4 regions of the Leclercia sp. AS011 genome follow, and region 3 is predicted to be linked to each of the others. Evidence: predicted binding sites of a transcription regulator. Region 3 holds the regulator's gene; each other region holds the start of a gene.
What was found. The regulator CRP, encoded in region 3, controls carbon source genes, mostly activating them, when cyclic AMP is high. The targets are predictions, from matches to a motif close to ATGTGANNNNNNTCACAT.

Region 1 (5,027 bases), on a different contig from region 3:
TTGCCGTTGTTCCGTGTCGATGGAGGCGCATTATAGGGAGTTCTCCGGAGCCCGCAACCCTTAAATGACAGAAAAATGACTGACTGCTGCATTCCCCAGCAAAACCCCTTCTTATACGCATTTGCCCACAGAGTTATCCACAATCGTGCTGATATTCCCTGCTACGCCACTTATTAGACGGGGTCAAAATCACTCTGCGGCCTGCTCTTTCTTCACCAGAATGGTGGTCAGCGTAAAGGAGAGCACCAGAGATATCGCCACGCCCGCCAGAGCAAAGACAAAGTACGGACCTATATAAGCAGGCAGACTGAAGATGCTCGACAGAATGTAGCCATAAAGACGCACGCCGAAGAAGGCAATAAAGGCTGACGCCAGCGAGCTGGCCACCGTGGCGGCGATAAACGCTTTCTTGTAGCGCGTCAGAACACCAAAGAGAGCCGGTTCGGTGATCCCCAGCAGTGCAGAGATGGCCGCCGACAGCGTAACGGTCTTCTCCTGACGGTCCCGGCTCAGACGCCAGATAGCAAATGTCGCCCCCGCAATCGCCATATTGGCCATAAACATCATCGGCATCAGCATGTCGTAGCCACGGTCGCTGAAGTTCTGCAGCGCAATCGGCGTCATCGCGTGATGCATACCGGTCAGGATCGCCACCGGACGGATCGCCCCGACGATAAGCCCGGCGAAGCTGGCCGACACGCCAAACAGTCCCTCTATAAAGAAGGCGAGTCCTTTACCCAGCCAGATGCCAATCGGGCCGATCACCACCAGCGCCGCCAGGGCACCTATAAAGAGGGTGAGCGTCGGCGTAAATACGGTTTTCAGGACATCCGGCATGATGCTGTCTACCCAGCGATGGATATAGCTCAATGCCAGCACCGAGAAGATCACCGGAATCACGCTCGAGGCATAGTTAAAGACGGAGACCGGGATCGCATTCATTAACCAGAGCGCACTGACCGCCCCTTCCTGATGTGTCGCCAGCGCTTTCGCGGCTTCTATTAAGGAGGGATACATCAGGCAGGCGGCAACCGCCGCGGCGAGATACTCATTAGTTTTGAAGATCTTCGCCGCCGACACGGCGAGGAAGAACGGCAGGAAATAGAAGACGCCGCTGGCAATCAGGTCGATCACCATGACGGTATCGCTTTTCGCCGACACCACCTTCAGCGCGATCAGCCCGGCGAGCAAGCCTTTTATCATCCCGGCACCGGCAATGGCCGGAACGATCGGACCAAAGACCCCTGAGACGGTATCCATAAAGAGGGAGACCAGGCTTTTACGTCCTTTTGTTACCGTCGGCGCGTTATCCGTCCCCTGACCGAGCACATTAAGCATTTGCTCATACCAGCTGTTCACCTTCGGCCCGATGATCACCTGAAACTGATCGCTTTGCAGCTGTGCGCCCAGCACGCCCGGCAGATTTTTAATCGCGGTCTGATCGACTTTATTATCGTCGATTAAATCAAACCGTAGCCGCGTCATACAGTGCCAGACTTTATTAATATTCCCCTGGCCGCCGACCAGACGAATAATATTATTGATGGCTTCTTGCGTCCCCATAAAGACTCCTGCCGGTATGGTTGTTGTTTTATTGATGCCACGAGAATAGATAAACCCACCTTACAAAACAAACCAATAAAATTTGATATCGCTCACACTTAGCCATCTAAAGAGCCATAAAACCGTCATCAATCCATAATTGGTATGGTTTTTAATTAAAATAGAATCAAATAACTGACCAAAATAAATAATAAAAAAACGGTTTACCGGCAAACATTTTTAGGGCGATGATATTCGTATTCCGTATTTCCACAGAGCCGCAAAGGAGTTTCTCGTGACGCCTGTGATTATCACTAATATCGAGTGTTTTATTACCCGCCCGGACCGTCATAACCTGGTGACCGTTCGCGTTACCACCGGACAAGGGCTCGTCGGACACGGTTGTGCCACTTTCCAGCAGCGCCCACTGGCGGTAAAAACCCTGGTGGATGAGTATCTCAAACCGCTGCTGATCGGCCGGGATGCCAATAACATCGAAGATCTGTGGCAAATGATGAACGTTAACGCCTACTGGCGTAACGGTCCGGCGATGAATAATGCGATTTCCGGTGTAGATATGGCCCTGTGGGATATAAAAGGGCAGCTGGCCGGAATGCCGCTGTACCAGCTGCTGGGCGGAAAATCCCGCGATGCGATCCCGGCTTACAGCCACGCCAGCGGCGAGACGCTGGAGGAACTCTTTGCCTCCGTCGATAAACTGGTGGCGCAAGGTTATCGTCATATCCGCTGTCAGCTGGGTTTTTACGGCGGCACACCCTCGGCGCTGCATTCCCCGGAGAACCCTACTCCGGGAGCCTGGTTCGATCAGCATGAATACATGGCCAATACCGTGGAGATGTTCCGCGCCCTGCGCGAAAAATATGGCTGGACGCTCCATTTCTTACACGATGTCCACGAGCGTCTGTTCCCGCAGCAGGCGGTGCAGCTGGCAAAACAGCTTGAGCCGTATCAGCCCTACTTTATTGAGGATATCCTGCCGCCACAGCAGAGCGCCTGGCTGGAGCAGGTTCGCCAGCAGAGCTGCGTGCCGCTGGCGATGGGTGAGCTCTTCAATAACCCGGCTGAATGGCACGACCTGATTGTGAATCGCCGCATCGACTTTATTCGCTGCCACATCTCGCAGATTGGCGGCATCACACCGGCGCTGAAGCTGGCGCATCTGTGTCAGGCCTTTGGGGTGCGCCTCGCCTGGCATGGCCCCGGTGATATGACCCCTATCGGCGTGGCGGTGAATACGCATCTGAACATTCACCTGCATAATGCGGCTATTCAGGAATTTATTCCGCGCTCGAGTGCCACCGACAGCGTGTTCCCCGGCGCGCCTGAGGCGAAGGACGGATTTGTCTATCCGCCGACGGCCCCTGGTATTGGCACCGGCTTTAATGAAGAGCTTGCCCTGGCGTATCCGTTGGTCTATCGCCCGCACGAGTGGACGCAAAGCCGCCTGCCGGACGGCACCCTTCATACGCCCTGATTTTGTCGCCAGGCTAAATTATCGCGGTTATAGGGGCTGACCCAGGTGCAGGTATAGTTGATATCAATAATATCGCTCACCTCGAATACCCGGCCCCCCTCCAGTATTCCACGATTATTAATATGCATTGCCGGGCTGCCTTTTTTGCAGCCCAGTATTACCGCCTGTTCGCGGCTGACGCTGACCGCCCGGTAGGTGGTCAGCATATGGGAAATATTCATCCCCTTACTTAATACATACTGCTGAATGGAACGCTCAATCGCCTGCTGATTAAGATCGGGGAAATCGGCGGCGGGCATGCTGGATACTTCCAGCTGTACGGGCTGGTCATCGACGTAGCGCAGACGGCAAAAGTGCCAGATAAAACTCTCTTCATCGATGCCGAAGATCTGCTGAGCCGCGCGATCGGGCCTCCTTTTATGCAGGCTGATCATCCGATAGCGCATCTGATCGAATCGCTTTTCCGTGATCGAGTTGTAGATCAGCGGATTATTACGCGCGTGCTCGTTAATCCAGATCCCCGACCCCTGCACGATCCGCACCACGCCAATACTGACCAGCTTTTCCAGCGCCTGGCGGATAGTAAAACGCGAGACGCCATACTCTTCGGCCAGCTGCCTTTCAGGAGGGAGTTTGCGTGGCCCCGCCGTGGTGTCCTGATAGATTTTGCTCAGCAGATCCTGGGTCACAAACTCTTTCTTTTTCATTGTTCGGTCCTGAAGTTACTCAACCATCGCTGCGTAATATAAGACTATCATTTTGCAAGAATTACCGGTCATCCATTCAAAAAAAGTCTGCTACGTTCTTAGGCGCAGAATTAGCATCAATCATCTTTCAAATCAGCGCATTAACTGCGTTGCGGTGGGCGTATAGTTGACGGCTATCAATAATAAAAGTGGAGAACAAATATGGCCGCCGTAGCTATGGATGTCATCAGTGGTGCCATTATTTCTGGCATCGAAAAGGCGCATGAAGATTATCAACGCATGTCTGGCGGGCTGTGGGTATGGACAGCCGCTGAGTATGTACTGACCACGTATATCGCAAAAGAACTTAGCGATATGCAGGGAGCAAAGTTTGTCACCGTTGAGAGTAACGGTCAAAGCTCGATGGATTACGCCGGGGCCATTGCTCCTGGACCAAAACCCAGCAAAGCCCGTTTAAGCGGACGTTTTGATATTTTACTGTGGTGGGGCAAAGCCCAGCCGCGTGCTGTGATAGAAGTGAAAAACCAGCCTGGTGGCCCGTCAGGCTGGTTCCATGATATCGAGCGAATTACCTCAGTACTCAGAATTGGACGTGAAAAGTCGTCGATTAAATTTGGGGCGTTTGCCTACTACTACTCTGCCGCTGACGGTGAATTGCTCAGTGCACCGCAAAAGGTGTTGAATAAATTTGAGCGAGTCAAAGCCTACGTCAGAGAAAACATTCCTGATAGCTACGTAGTCGAACAGGTTATTTCAGACATTCATGATGAAGGCCCTGAAGGTGCATGGGGCGCAGCGTGCTTAATCATCAAACATGTCTGACTAACTCATGAATGGCGAAAATCTTTAAAAGGCAGCATCTGCTGCCTTTTCGCTTGTTCCACATATTTTGCCCTCACTTTGTTCACCCCTCAGCAGGCAGGCAACCCCTGTGCCAGCAGTCGCGGCCAGACTGCCGCCCAGTCCGATCCATGCCCCATCCCGCTGACCACCTCCGTTTGCACACACCTTCCTCCCACCGCCTGTTGAAAACGGCGGGCGACCGCGGACGGCACGGTGGTGTCGGCTTCGCCGCTGTAGTGGATCTGCGGCAGGGCGCGCAGCGCGGAAGCACGATCGATGGCGCTCTCAGCGGCAGGCATCGGGGTGACCTGATGCAGGGCATTGACATACGCCACGTCGAGATTGCCGGCCACCGTGCGCAGGGAGCGCACATCATCCCGGCGCTCCGCCAGCAGCGCGGCGATATTGCCGCCGCCGGAGTAGCCCACCAAATCGAGCTT
Region 2 (5,027 bases), on a different contig from region 3:
GACTTTAGCAGCGAATTTCTTGAAGTTCAGTGGCAGTTTTTCAGACCACAGAATGGTGATGTTCGGCTCCGGAGACGGCCCCATAGTGTACAGGGTGTTCAGGAAGCGGAAGCTGCTTTTGGTTACCAGAGTACGGCCATCTACGCCCATACCGGCGATAGATTCAGTTGCCCAGATTGGGTCACCGGAGAACAGTTCATCATACTCAGGGGTACGCAGGAAGCGAACCATACGCAGTTTCATGACCAGGTGGTCAATCATTTCCTGTGCGTCGAGCTCGGTGATTTTGCCCGCTTTCAGGTCACGTTCGATGTAAGCATCCAGGAAGGTGGATACACGACCGAAGGACATTGCTGCGCCGTTCTGAGATTTAACCGCCGCCAGGTAACCGAAGTAGGTCCACTGGATAGCTTCCTGAGCGTTGGTTGCAGGACCGGAGATGTCGTAGCCGTATTTGGCAGCCATCTCTTTGATCTGACCCAGCGCACGGTGCTGCTCGGAGATCTCTTCACGCAGACGGATAGTGGCTTCCAGGTTTACGCCATTTTCCATGTCAGACTGCAGGGAAAGGAACTGGGCGTATTTGTCTTTCATCAGGAAGTCGATACCGTACAGCGCAACGCGACGGTAGTCACCGATGATACGGCCACGGCCATACGCATCTGGCAGACCGGTCAGGACGCCTGATTTACGGCAGTTCAGGATGTCTTTGGTGTAAACGTCAAACACGCCCTGGTTGTGAGTTTTGCGGTATTCGGTGAAGATTTTCTTCAGCATTGGGTCCAGCTCGCGGTTATACGCTTTGCAGGAACCTTCAACCATTTTGATACCACCGAACGGGATAATCGCACGTTTCAGTGGCGCTTCAGTCTGCAGACCAACGATCTTCTCGAGGGATTTGTTGATATAACCCGCGTCGTGAGAAGTAATGGTGGACGCGATGGAGGTGTCGAAATCAACAGGCGCGTGAGTGCGGTTTTCCTGCTTAACGCCTTCCATAACGCTGTCCCACAGGGCAGTGGTCGCGTCGGTAGCACCGGCCAGGAAGGATTCGTCACCTTCATATGGGGTGTAGTTTTTCTGGATGAAATCACGAACGTTGACTTCATTCTGCCAATCACCTTTGGCAAAACCTTCCCATGCTGTGGCTAACTTTTCATTAAGTTCGGACATGTAACACCTACCTTCTTAAGTGGATTTTTTATTTACTGCCTGAGAAAACCATTAATGATGGTTATCGCCACGCAGGTAAATGACCCAGTATGTCAACCCAACCAGCAGACCACCGCCAATAATGTTCCCGATTGTGACTGGGATCAGGTTATCAGTAATGAAGTTCATAACGGTCAGGTGAGAGAAACTCTCCGGACTGGAACCTACTGCGGTCCAGAATTCCGGGCTGGCAAAGTCACGGATTACGATACCGAAAGGAATCATAAACATGTTTGCAATACTGTGTTCAAAGCCGCTGGCAACGAACATGGCGACAGGCAGAACCATAATCATGGCCTTGTCCATCAGGCTGCGTCCGGAGTAGCTCATCCAGACGGCCAGGCAGACCATCAGGTTGGCAAGAATGCCCAGCGCAACGGCTTCAATAAATGTGTGGTGTACTTTGTGGTCGGCGGTTTGCAGGACGTTTAGCCCCCACGCGCCGTTGGCGGTCATATATTCACCCGACAACCACATCAACAGGACAAACAGCAGGCAGCCAATCAGGTTTCCAACGTAAACGTTGAGCCAGTTTTTTGCCAGTTGGCCCCAGGTGATCTTACCGCTGGCTTTCGCAACGACGATGAGCACCGTCGAGGTAAAGAGGTCAGCGCCGCAGATAACGCAGAGGATCAAACCCAGTGAGAAACAGATGCCGCCAATCAGCTTCGCGATACCGAAAGGCATCCCGGCAGTACCCGTGGTGGCGGTGATATAGAAAACAAAGGCGATGGAGATGAATACCCCGGCAGTGATGGCCAGGAAGAACGTCGTCATCGGCTGTTTCGTTGCTTTATAGACACCCGCTTCTTCGGCAACTTTTGCCATGGCAGCTGGGAGTAAAAGATCAAAAGGGTTGTCAGCTTTCACACTAACTCTCTCTTTATTAAGTCGGCGACGAGATACTAACAAAGCATTATAGAAGAGAAATTGATGTAGATCATATCTCGCCTGGCTTATAGGCCCGCAAAGTGCGTGGTTTTTCAGCAAATGCGGAATAAGTGTTTGATTATCCGTATAAAAATAAATTTTAAAAGTTACAAAATGATTTGATTTTTTTCTCTGACGGCTCCCTGAGACAGTTAATTATAATGGAGTATTTCATATAAAAAGTAACAATAACCGACAGGACGCCTTTATTATAGCTACCAATATTTAACTTAATTATTACAATTAAATTTATTGCCGCAGGAATAAAAAAAACGGGGCAATAAAATTGCCCCGTAATATAACGTAGGTGATTGTATACGCCTACTGTTTGTCATGTTATGTGACGTTATTTTGCCCAGTAACTGCTTTTGGCCTTCTGCAGCTTCTCATAGGCCTTCAGTAACGACTGGTGAGCAGGGAAGGCTTTCAGATCGCTATCCACCGCCTGCAGGCCGTGGAATGGCGCTTCGCCGCTCAGGGCTGCGCTGGCGTTCTCTACCGCTTCGGCACCGTACATACGGGTAAAGGCGTTAAGATACTGCAGCGGCTCACGATCCTCTTCCTGGGACAGCAACAGCAGCGTCTGCAGGCAGCGGTAGTAGTTCGCGCGCTCAGCGCTGAACACCGAGGCGTTGAATTCGATGGTCCACTCGGTCCAGATAAGCGCCTGCTCCAGGTCGCCGCCCGCCAGTGCCAGCATCGCCTTCAGCTCACCGATACGCAGGGTGTACCAGCCGTTATCTTTGCCTGTCGCCAGGCCCAGCAGCTCGCGTACACGGGTAAAGTCGTCGTGGCCTTCGTCGTCCAGTTGGGTGATGAGGTTCAGATAGTCCTCTTTCTCCCACGCACTCTCCGGCAGGGCCAGCAAAGTTTCGCGCAGGTGCGCACCCATGCTGTTGTTCGCCAGCCACAGATCTTCCACCGGATAAATATCGGACATGCCCGGAACCAGAATTCGGCACGCATAGACGCCCAGGTGCTCGTAATCCGCGATATACACTTCCTGGTCTTCAGCCGTGAAGATTGCCATCAGCGTGGCGAACTCTTCTTCGGTGGTACCCGCGAAGCTCCAGTCAACAAACGGATAATCTGCGTCCTGCTTGAACATATCCCAGGAGATAGAGCCGCTGGAGTCGATGAAGTGCGTCTCCAGGTTGGCGTGTTCAGCCACTTCTTCATCGTCGAAGGTCGGCGGGGTAAACACGTCGAGATCTTTCAGGCTGCGGCCCTGCAGCAGTTCGGTAACGGTACGCTCCAGCGCCACGCCGAAGTCCGGGTGTGCGCCGAAGGAGGCGAAGCAGGTGCCGTTCGCCGGGTTGAACAGCACTACGCAGATCACCGGGTACTTACCGCCCAGCGAGCCATCATAGGCAAAGATTGGGAAACCTTCCGCTTCCAGTTTGGCAATCGACTCCACCACGCCCGGGTAGCGGGCCAGCACGTCAGCCGGGATCTCCGGCAGGCTGATGGATTCCGCGATAATGCGGTTTTTGATATGACGCTCAAACACCTCGGACAGGCCCTGAACCCGCGCTTCGTTGCGGGTGTTACCGGCGGACATGCCGTTGGAGACATACAGGTTGCCGATAATGTTCATCGGAATATAGACGGTTTGCTTGTCAGACTGACGGGTAAACGGCAAGGCGCAGATACCGCGATCTTCGTTACCGGACTGGAGATCGATCAGCATGCTGGCGGTCAGCTGGTTGTCCAGATCGTAGAACGCGCGCAGGCGATCGTCGAGGATCCCTTCCGGCAGCTCGTCGTCTTCGGTCAGCGGGAACCATTTTTCATTGGGGTAATGAACGAATGGACCATTCGCCACGGTGTCGCCCAGCCAGAAATCGGCAAAGAAGTAGTTGGTGGACAGACGCTCAAAATATTCACCCAGCGCAGAGGCCAGCGCCGCTTTTTTGGTTGCGCCTTTACCATTGGTAAAGCACAGCGCGCACTCTTTATCGCGAATATGCACGGACCAGACGTGGGGAACCGGGTTGAGCCAGGAGGCCTCTTCGATGTTAAAGCCCAGGTCGGTCAGTTTTTGCTGGAAGCGAGAGATGGAATCTTCCAGGGCGGCGTCTTTGCCGGGGATAAACGTTTGAGTCATGGCGATCACTTATATCGTACGGAAAGCGCGCAATGATACGGGTTTTGCAGGGCAGGCGCTATCTCCCCGGCGGTTTCGGCGAAAATAAAAGGCTGGGCTATGCTTATATTCAGTAACCTACTGTAAAGGAATATAAAAAATGAAAGCATTCGATCTTCAACGAATGGCCTTTGATAAAGTACCCGTTGAGTTTTTAGGCGAGGTCGCGCTGCGAAGTCTTTATACCTTTGTACTGGTTTTCCTGTTCCTCAAACTTACCGGGCGTCGTGGCGTGCGTCAGATGTCGCTCTTTGAAGTATTAATCATTCTGACGCTGGGGTCGGCGGCGGGTGACGTGGCGTTTTATGACGATGTACCGATGATTCCCGTCTTTATCGTTTTTGTCACCCTGGCATTGCTTTACCGGCTGGTAATGTGGCTGATGTCAAAAAGTGAAAAACTGGAAGATCTGCTTGAGGGAAAACCGGTAGCCATTATTGAAGAGGGCAAACTGGCCTGGGAAAAAGTACAGCGTGCCAACATGACCGAGTTTGAATTTTTTATGGAACTGCGGGTGAGCAGCGTCGAGCAACTGGGGCAGGTTAAGCTTGCCATTATGGAGACCAACGGGCAGATAAGCGTCTACTTTTACGACGATGACCAGGTTAAGCCCGGGTTATGCATACTGCCGGATGAGTTTGTGGAACGTTTTATGACAATACCGGAAGTCGGCGACTATGCCTGTCGACGTTGTGGTCATGTTGAGACGCTACAGGCCGGGGCGCATCAATTATGCCCA
Region 3 (5,027 bases):
CTGGTAGGTGTAGTCCCTATTGTGAACCTGGAGTGGATCCAGAAGCTGACGCGGGATACCAGCGAACGCGGCCACTCCCGCGAGGCGGTGATGGACTCCGTGGTGCGCTCGATGGAGGATTACATCAACTTCCTGACGCCGCAGTTTTCCCGCACCCACATTAACTTCCAGCGCGTCCCGACCGTGGATACCTCTAACCCCTTTGCTGCCAAAGGCATCCCGTCGCTGGACGAGAGCTTCGTGGTGATCCATTTCCGCAATCTGGACAATATCGATTACCCCTGGCTGCTGGCGATGCTGCAGGGTTCGTTTATTTCGCACATCAATACGCTGGTGGTCCCGGGCGGGAAGATGGGGCTGGCGATGGAGTTAATCATGACGCCGCTGGTGCAGCGGTTGATGGAAGGCAAGAAGATCGATTGAGGATTTTTGCCCGGTGGCGCTACGCCTACCGGGCAATGGGATTACGCCCCGATCACTTCATACGAGTGGGTAATCTTGACCGCTTTCTCCAGCATCAGCGCCACGGAGCAGTACTTCTCGGCTGAGAGATCCACCGCACGGGATACCGCCGCGTCTTTCAGCTCTTTACCGGTCACCACGAAGTGAAGATTGATATGGGTGAACAGGCGCGGTGCCTCTTCACGACGCTCTGAGGTCAGTTTTACTTCGCAGTCAGTCACATCATGACGCCCTTTTTGCAGGATCGACACCACGTCGATCGCGCTGCATCCGCCTGCCGCCATCAGGACCACTTCCATCGGACTTGGCGCTTTGTCACCGGAGTTGCCATCCATCAAAATCTGGTGCCCGGAAGCCGACTCACCGAGGAACGTTAACCCTTCAACCCATTTCACACGTGCTTGCATTTGTATTAACTCCAGGAGTGCATTTTTCCTGACAGATTACGCGTCAGTAACAATTCTGACAACGGAAGTCGACCTGCATCAAGCTGAAGCGAGACACCAGGAGACAGGCGGCAAAAGCTATGCTAAAACAGTCGAGATGCTACAGTAATACATTGACGTTGCACATGTATGCAGAGGACATCACACATTACAGGCTGCTAATTATTGTGACAGCCAGTCCCCAGGCAGGGGAAAGAATTCGATTGTAACCCCAGAGTACAGGTACAGAGCCAGACTCTGGAGACAGCTTATAACAGAGGATAACAGCGCATGGTGCTTGGCAAACCGCAAACAGACCCGACTCTCGAATGGTTCTTGTCTCATTGCCATATTCATAAGTACCCATCGAAGAGCACGCTGATTCACCAGGGTGAAAAAGCGGAAACGTTGTATTACATCGTCAAAGGCTCAGTGGCAGTGCTGATCAAAGATGAAGAAGGTAAAGAGATGATCCTCTCTTACCTGAATCAGGGAGATTTCATCGGCGAACTGGGCCTGTTTGAAGAAGGTCAGGAGCGTAGCGCCTGGGTTCGTGCTAAAACTGCCTGTGAAGTGGCTGAGATCTCTTATAAGAAATTCCGCCAGCTGATCCAGGTCAACCCGGACATCCTGATGCGCCTCTCTTCGCAGATGGCTCGCCGTCTGCAGGTCACGTCCGAGAAAGTGGGTAACCTCGCCTTCCTCGACGTAACGGGCCGCATCGCTCAGACCCTGCTGAACCTGGCGAAACAGCCAGACGCCATGACCCACCCGGACGGTATGCAAATTAAAATTACCCGTCAGGAAATTGGTCAGATCGTCGGATGTTCTCGTGAGACAGTGGGTCGTATCCTGAAAATGCTGGAAGATCAAAACCTGATTTCTGCCCACGGTAAAACCATCGTGGTTTACGGAACACGTTAATTCCGCTAAAACGGCGTGGCATCGCAGGATGACACGCCGTTTTTGTCTCTATCCCCATGTGGCGCAGGCTCATTTATCACCCGGAAGTTAACTACGCACTGCGGCAAACCCTGGTGTTGTGTCTCCCCGTGGCTGTGGGTTTGATCTTCGGTCATCTGCAACAAGGTCTGCTCTTTTCTCTCGTTCCTGCCTGCTGCAACATTGCCGGTCTGGACACCCCGCATAAACGCTTTTTTAAACGCCTGACCATTGGCGGCTGCCTGTTCGCCGGCTGTAGCCTGGCCGTGCAGCTGTTGCTGGCCCGGGATATTCCGCTGCCCCTCATTCTGACCGTGCTGGCGATGACGCTGGGGGTCACGGCTGAGATCAGCGCCCTGCATGCCCGGCTGCTGCCCGCCTCGCTGATTGCGGCTATCTTTACCCTGAGTCTGGCGGGGAACATGCCGGTCTGGGAGCCGCTACTCCTCTATACGCTGGGCACCCTCTGGTACGGGCTGTTTAACTGGTTCTGGTTCTGGATGTGGCGCGAACAGCCGTTGCGAGAGTCGCTGAGCGTGCTCTATCAACAGCTGGCAGAGTATTGCGAAGCCAAATACACCCTGCTGACGCAGCACACCGATCCTGAAAAATCGTTGCCGCCGCTGCTGGCCCGCCAGCAGAAGGTGGTGGACCTGATCAGCCTCTGCTATCAGCAGCTGCATATGCTGGCGGCCAACAGAAATCATGAATACAAACGCCTGCTGCGCACCTTCCAGGTGGGGCTGGATCTGCAGGAGCACATCTCCGTCAGCCTGCATCACCCGAAGGAGGTGCAAAAGCTGGTGGAGCGCAGCCACGCCGAAGCGGTGATCCGCTGGAACGCGCAGACCGTTGCGGCCCGTCTGCGGGTGCTGGCCGACGACATTCTCTATCATCGCTACCCCACCCGTTTCTCTATGGACAAGCAGCTTGGCGCGCTGGAGAAAATCGCCCGTCAGCACCCTGATAACCCGGTGGGGCAGTTTTGCGCCTGGCACTTCAGCCGGATTGCCCGCGTGCTGCGCACGCAGCGTCCGCTCTATCCGCGCGACCTGATGGCTGACAAACAGAAACGGCTGCCGCTGCTCCCCGCCCTGAGAAGCTACCTGTCGCTAAAATCTGCCGCCCTGCGTAACGCGGCGCGCATCAGCGTGATGCTGAGTATCGCCAGCCTGATGGGCGTGGCGCTGCACCTGCCAAAACCCTACTGGATCTTAATGACCGTGCTGCTGGTGACGCAAAACGGCTACAGCGCGACGCGGGTGCGAATTCTCCACCGGGCGGCCGGGACCCTGGCGGGACTGATTATCGCCGGTGTCACTCTGCACTTCCACGTCCCGGAGGGGTACACCCTTGCCGGCATGCTGATGGTAACCCTGGTGAGCTACCTGATCATTCGCAAGAGCTACGGCTGGGCGACGGTGGGCTTTACGGTTACGGCGGTGTATACCCTGCAGCTGCTGACCCTGAACGGCGAGCAGTTTATTATCGCCCGGCTGGCCGATACCCTGATTGGCTGCCTGATTGCCTTCGGCGGGATGGTCTGGCTGTGGCCGCAGTGGCAGAGCGGGCTGCTGCGCCAGAACGCTCACGACGCGCTGGAGGCCGATCAGGAGGCTATCCGCCTGATCCTCAGCGACGATCCGCAGCCGACACCCCTGGCCTGGCAGCGCATGAAGGTCAACCAGGCGCACAACGCCCTGTTCAACTCCCTCAACCAGGCGATGCAGGAGCCGGGCTTCAATTCGGCGTATCTGGCGGATATGAAGCTGTGGGTAACGCACAGCCAGTTTATCGTCGAGCATATCAACGCCATGACGACGCTGGCGCGGGAGCATACGATGCTGACGCCAGATCTGGCGCAGCGTTATCTGCAGTCGTGTGAAATTGCGCTTCAGCGCTGTCAGCAGCGTCTGGAGTATGACGCGCCGGGTGAGAGTGGGGACAGCAATATTCTGGAAGCGCCAGAGACCCTGACGCAAGGCCCCATGAGCACGCTGGAGCAACACCTTCAGCGCGTACTGGGGCATCTGAACACCATGCACACTATTTCGTCAGTGGCATGGCGTCAGCGTCCGCATCATGGGATCTGGTTGATCCGGCGTTTGAAGCGCACGCCGTATTAACGTTTGTGCCCGGCGGCGCTACGCTTGCACGGGCCTACGCCTGAACCACGCGCTTCACCGCCTGCGCAAAGCGGCTCATCCCTTCGTCGATATCCTCGCTCTCCACCAGCAGCGACGGCGCAAAGCGCATCACGTCCGGCCCGGCGTTGAGGACCATCGCCCCTTCACTGGCGGCGGCATAGAGAAAATCGCGCGCCCGGCCTTTGTATTGCGGTTTCAGCTCAGCGCCAATCAACAGGCCCATGCCGCGGATATCGCTGAAAACATCATATTGGGCATCGATCTGCTGGAGGTGCTTCACAAACTGCTCGCGTTTCGTCTTAACGCCGCTCAGCACCGCCGGGGTATTGATGATATCGAAGGCCGCGCCTGCCACCGCGCACGCCAGGGGATTTCCGCCGTAGGTGGAGCCGTGTGAGCCCACGTGGAACGCCGAGGCGATATCCTGGGTGGTGAGCACCGCGCTGACCGGGAAACCGCCGCCGAGCGCTTTAGCGCTGGTCAGGATATCCGGCGTCACGCCGTAGTGCATATAGGCAAACAGATCCCCGGTACGGCCCATGCCGCTCTGCACTTCATCAAACACCAGCAGGGCCTGATGCTGGTCGCACAACTCGCGCAGCCCTTTCAGGAATTCCGGCGTCGCCGCCGTCACGCCACCTTCGCCCTGGATCGGCTCAACCACCACCGCGCAGGTGTGATCGTCCATCACCGCTTTTACCGCATGCAGATCGTTAAACGGCACGTGAATGATGTCGGCCGGTTTCGGGCCAAAGCCATCGGAATACTTTGGCTGACCGCCCACGGTCACGGTAAACAGCGAGCGGCCGTGGAAGGCGTTGTGAAAGGCGATGATTTTGGTTTTGAACGGGCTGTGGCGGGTGGAGGCGTAGTAGCGCGCCAGCTTAAAGGCCGTTTCGTTGGCTTCGGTGCCGGAGTTCATAAACAGCACGCGCTCGGCAAAGGTGGCGTCGATAATTTTACGCCCCAGACGCAGCGCCGGTTCGTTGGTAAAGACGTTGCTGGTGTGCCACAGGGTTTCACCCTGGGTTTTGAGCGCCTCGACCAGCGC
Region 4 (5,027 bases), on a different contig from region 3:
GCAAAGTCTCGATTCTGCGCTATCACATCACCGGCCCGGTCGATAAACCGCAGATTAACGAAGTGCTGCGCCAGCCGCGCAAAGATGCACAGCAATGATTTGACGCGGGCAATTAATTGCCTCACTCTCAATAGATAAGATCTTAGATACGTCCTGTGGACGGCAACGAACGAGTAGCAAAACGATGAGTCTGAACCTGGTAAGTGAACATCTGCTGGCAGCGAACGGCCTGAGCCATCAGGACCTGTTTTCCATTCTTGGTCAACTGACCGAACGCCGTCTCGACTACGGCGATCTCTACTTTCAGTCGAGCTATCACGAATCCTGGGTTTTAGAAGACAGCATCATCAAAGATGGTTCTTATAACATCGACCAGGGCGTGGGTGTCCGTGCCGTCAGCGGTGAGAAAACCGGTTTTGCCTATGCAGACCAGATCAGCCTCAACGCCCTGCAGCAGAGCGCGCAGGCGGCACGCACCATCGTGCGCGACAGCGGTGACGGTCGGGTGAAGACCCTGGGCGAAGTGCAGCACTCTGCGCTCTATACCAGCGTCGATCCGCTGCAAAGTATGAGTCGGGAAGAGAAGCTGGATATTCTGCGCCGGGTGGACAACGTTGCCCGTGCGGAAGACAAGCGCGTGCAGGAAGTGTCGGCCAGCCTGAGCGGCGTGTATGAGCTGATTCTGGTGGCGGCGACCGATGGCACCCTGGCCGCCGACGTGCGTCCGCTGGTCCGTCTCTCCGTCAGCGTGCTGGTGGAAGAGGACGGCAAACGCGAGCGCGGCTCCAGCGGCGGCGGCGGTCGTTTTGGTTACGAATGGTTCCTGAACCCGGTCGATGGCGAAGTGCGTGCTGACGCGTGGGCAAAAGAGGCGGTGCGAATGGCGCTGGTCAATCTCTCTGCGGTGGCGGCCCCTGCGGGCACCCTGCCGGTGGTCCTGGGCGCGGGCTGGCCTGGCGTGCTGCTGCATGAAGCGGTGGGCCACGGTCTGGAAGGCGACTTTAACCGTCGCGGCACCTCGGTCTTCAGCGGCCACATGGGCGAGCTGGTGGCCTCTGAGCTCTGCACCGTGGTGGATGACGGCACCATGACCGATCGTCGTGGTTCGGTCTCTATCGACGACGAAGGGACCCCGGGTCAGTACAACGTGCTGATCGAGAACGGGATCCTGAAAGGCTACATGCAGGACAAGCTGAATGCGCGCCTGATGGGTGTGGCCCCAACCGGTAACGGTCGTCGCGAATCCTATGCGCACCTGCCGATGCCGCGTATGACCAACACCTATATGCTGGCGGGTAAATCCACGCCGCAGGAGATCATCGAGTCGGTGGAGTATGGCATCTATGCGCCAAACTTCGGCGGCGGCCAGGTGGATATCACCTCCGGCAAATTTGTCTTCTCGACCTCAGAAGCCTATCTGATCGAGAAGGGCAAAGTGACCAAAGCGGTGAAAGGCGCGACCCTGATCGGTTCTGGTATCGAAGCGATGCAGCAGATCTCGATGGTCGGTAACGATCTGAAGCTGGATAACGGCGTCGGTGTCTGCGGCAAAGAGGGCCAGAGCCTGCCGGTGGGTGTCGGTCAGCCGACCCTGAAGGTGGATAACCTGACCGTCGGCGGTACCGCGTAATTTCCCTTCCTAAATACCCTCTCCCTCTGGGAGAGGGTTACTCCTTCCTTCCCCGCATCTCCTGAAACAGCGCCGCCACCTGCACAAAATAGTCCGTCAGATAGTTAATGCATACCTGCACCTTCAGCGGGAGTTTGTCCTTTTCGGTATAGACCGCATACACCGGGCGCGGATCCGACTGATAGCGCGGGAAGAGGATCTCCAGCTCGCCGCTGTTGATCTCGTTGATCACCCACATCAGCGGGACGTAGGCGATCCCGGCCCCGGCCACCAGCCAGCGGGAGATGGTCATCGGATCGTTGGTGACAAAGCGCCCCTGCGGCAGCAGTTTTGTTGACAGCCCTTCCGGCGCAACCAGCTCAAATTCATTATCCGGGCGCACGCTGTACTCGAGCCAGGCGTGATTACTGAGATCCGCCGGTTTCTCCGGGATCCCCGCTCGGGCGAGATACTTTTTCGCCGCGCAGACCACCATTGGCATACTGCCCAGACGGCGGGAGAAGAGGCTGGAGTCCTGCAATGCCCCGACGCGGATCACCACATCCAGCCCATCGGCAATCAGATCCGGGGCAGGAATGCCGGTGACCAGATTGACCGTCAGCCCCGGGTATTCCTGCAACATCTCGGCGGTCATTTCAGCCAGGACATTTTGTGCCATAGTTGAAGAGCAGCCGATGCGCAGAGTGCCGATGGGGGTGTTGTTAAAGGCGTAGAGTTGCTCATGCACCGCCTGGGCCTCATACAACATCCGCCGACAGCCCTGATAATAGATTTTGCCGGCTTCGGTCAGACCAAGGCTACGGGTGCTGCGGTTGAGGAGCTTCACCTGGAGGTCATCTTCCAGTTTGGCGACGGTCTGGCTGATTGACGAGACGCTCATCTGCAGTTGCCTGGCCGCGGCGGTAAAGGAGCCCAGCTCAACGACTTTGGCAAAAACTGACATCCGTTTTAGACGTTCCATTATTCACTCTGGCTTAAAAGTGATTTAGATCACATATGATAGATAACAGCATAACAGTTACGCTAATATATTATTAATACATTATAGCTACGCCACTCTCGCCCGGCTTTTCTTGCCACTTCTGCGGTGCCGTATGCTGAATAATTCTTTCGCCTGCTCGCTCTAATCAAGGTCAACATGAGTCTGTTTCCCGTTATCGTGGTGTTCGGATTGTCGTTCCCACCGATATTCTTCGAACTTCTTTTATCACTGGCGATTTTTTGGCTGGTGCGAAAGGTGCTGGCTCCGACCGGGATCTATGATTTCGTCTGGCACCCTGCATTGTTCAATTCCGCGCTGTATTGCTGCCTGTTCTATCTGGTATCGCGCCTGTTTGTTTGAGGTAGATGTGAAAACGCTAACAAGAAAAATCTCCCGTACCGCCATTACCCTGGCACTGGTTATCCTCGCGTTCATCGCTATATTTCGCGCGTGGGTTTACTACACCGAGTCGCCCTGGACGCGCGATGCGCGCTTCAGCGCCGACATCGTCGCCATTGCCCCGGACGTGGCGGGCCTGATCACGGCCGTGAATGTGCATGACAACCAGCTGGTGAAAAAGGATCAGGTGCTGTTCACCGTGGACCAGCCGCGCTATCAGAAAGCGTTGGAAGAAGCAGAAGCCGATGTCGCCTACTACCAGGCGCTGGCTGCGGAAAAACGCCGCGAGGCGGGACGTCGTAATAAGCTGGGGGTGCAGGCAATGTCGCGGGAGGAGATCGACCAGTCCAACAACCTGCTGCAAACCGTGCTGCATCAGCTGGCGAAAGCCGAGGCTACCCGCGATCTGGCGAAGCTCGATCTTGAGCGTACCGTGATCCGCGCCCCGTCCGACGGCTGGGTGACCAACCTTAACGTCTATACCGGCGAATTTATTACCCGCGGCTCCACCGCCGTGGCGCTGGTCAAACAGCACTCCTTCTACGTGCTGGCCTATATGGAAGAGACCAAGCTGGAGAACGTCCGTCCGGGCTACCGGGCTGAGATCACCCCGCTGGGCAGCAACCGGGTCATGAAAGGCACGGTCGACAGCGTGGCTGCAGGGGTGACTAACTCCAGCGCCACCCGCGACAGCAAAGGGATGGCGACCGTCGATTCCAACCTGGAGTGGGTCCGTCTGGCCCAGCGCGTGCCGGTGCGTATTCGTCTGGATGAACAGCAGGGCAACCTGTGGCCTGCGGGCACCACCGCCACCGTGGTGATCACCGGTGAGACAGATCGGGACGCCAGCCATGACTCGCTGTTCCGTAAAATTGCCCATCGCCTGCGCGAGTTTGGTTAATCGCCATGGGCATCTTCTCCATCGCCGACCAGCACCTGCGCTTTGCGATTAAGCTGGCCTTCGCCATCGTGCTGGCGCTGTTCGTCGGCTTTCACTTTCAGCTGGAAACCCCCCGCTGGGCGGTGCTGACGGCAGCGATTGTCGCCGCAGGTCCGGCGTTTGCGGCGGGTGGTGAACCTTATTCCGGGGCCATTCGCTATCGCGGGATGCTGCGTATTGTCGGCACCTTTATCGGCTGTATCGCCGCGCTGACCATCGTGATCCTGATGATCCGCACCCCGCTGCTGATGCTGATGGTGTGCTGTATCTGGGCCGGGTTCTGCACCTGGATCTCCTCTCTGGTGCGGGTGGAAAACTCCTACGCCTGGGGGCTTTCCGGCTATACCGCGCTGATCATTATCATCACCATTCAGACCAACCCCCTGCTGGCACCGCAGTTTGCCGTGGAGCGCTGCAGCGAGATCGTGATGGGGATTGTCTGTGCGATCGTGGCGGATCTGCTGTTCTCTCCTCGCTCCATTAAGCAGGAGGTAGATCGCGAATTGGATGCGCTGATCGTTGCCCAGTACCAGCTGATGCAACTGTGCATCAAGCATGGCGACAGCGAAGAGGTCGATAACGCCTGGAGTGCGCTGGTGCGTCGTACCACCGCGCTGGAAGGGATGCGCAGCAACCTCAATATGGAGTCGTCGCGCTGGTCGCGGGCTAACCGCCGCCTGAAGGCGCTCAATACCGTCTCCTTAACCCTGATCACCCAGGCCTGTGAAACCTATCTGATCCAGAATTCCCGCCCCGAGGCGATCACCGGGACCTTCCGGGAGCAGTTCGCTACTCCCGTCGCCACCGTGCAGGATGTGCATAAACAGCTCAAACGCATGCGCCGGGTCATCGCCTGGACCGGCGAGCGAGACACCCCGGTGACCATCTACACCTGGGTGGGGGCGGCGACGCGCTTCCTGCTCCTCAAACGTGGCGTGATCGGCAATACCAAAATCAGCGCCACCGAAGAGGAAGTCCTCCAAGGTGAAGTGGTGGTCAAAGCCGAGTCGGCGGAACGTCACCATGCGATGGTCAACTTCTGGCGCACCATGCTCGCCTGTATGCTCGGCACGTTA

Region 1: the regulator CRP is predicted to act here: its motif matches at 1,644-1,661, upstream of WFO70_RS17500 (enolase C-terminal domain-like protein).
Region 2: the regulator CRP is predicted to act here: its motif matches at 2,141-2,158, upstream of focA (formate transporter FocA).
Region 4: the regulator CRP is predicted to act here: its motif matches at 2,609-2,626, upstream of aaeR (HTH-type transcriptional activator AaeR).

The regions. Positions count from the first base shown of each region.
Region 1 covers NZ_JBBCMA010000004.1:291,036-296,062, reverse strand. The annotation lists gene WFO70_RS17505 (PTS transporter subunit EIIC) at 190-1,563, opposite strand; gene WFO70_RS17500 (enolase C-terminal domain-like protein) at 1,838-3,037, shown strand; gene WFO70_RS17495 (GntR family transcriptional regulator) at 3,025-3,744, opposite strand; gene WFO70_RS17490 (hypothetical protein) at 3,946-4,566, shown strand; gene WFO70_RS17485 (alpha/beta hydrolase) at 4,656-5,027, opposite strand, start outside.
Region 2 covers NZ_JBBCMA010000001.1:1,926,699-1,931,725, reverse strand. The annotation lists gene pflB (formate C-acetyltransferase) at 1-1,173, opposite strand, end outside; gene focA (formate transporter FocA) at 1,225-2,082, opposite strand; gene ycaO (30S ribosomal protein S12 methylthiotransferase accessory factor YcaO) at 2,489-4,249, opposite strand; gene WFO70_RS09185 (DUF421 domain-containing protein) at 4,389-5,027, shown strand, end outside.
Region 3 covers NZ_JBBCMA010000007.1:180,074-185,100, reverse strand. The annotation lists gene WFO70_RS20595 (phosphoribulokinase) at 1-423, shown strand, start outside; gene WFO70_RS20590 (OsmC family protein) at 465-869, opposite strand; gene crp (cAMP-activated global transcriptional regulator CRP) at 1,179-1,811, shown strand; gene WFO70_RS20580 (YccS/YhfK family putative transporter) at 1,868-3,955, shown strand; gene argD (bifunctional acetylornithine/succinyldiaminopimelate transaminase) at 3,990-5,027, opposite strand, start outside.
Region 4 covers NZ_JBBCMA010000004.1:34,428-39,454, forward strand. The annotation lists gene yhdP (AsmA2 domain-containing protein YhdP) at 1-98, shown strand, start outside; gene tldD (metalloprotease TldD) at 185-1,630, shown strand; gene aaeR (HTH-type transcriptional activator AaeR) at 1,668-2,591, opposite strand; gene aaeX (p-hydroxybenzoic acid efflux pump operon protein AaeX) at 2,769-2,972, shown strand; gene aaeA (p-hydroxybenzoic acid efflux pump subunit AaeA) at 2,980-3,912, shown strand; gene aaeB (p-hydroxybenzoic acid efflux pump subunit AaeB) at 3,918-5,027, shown strand, end outside.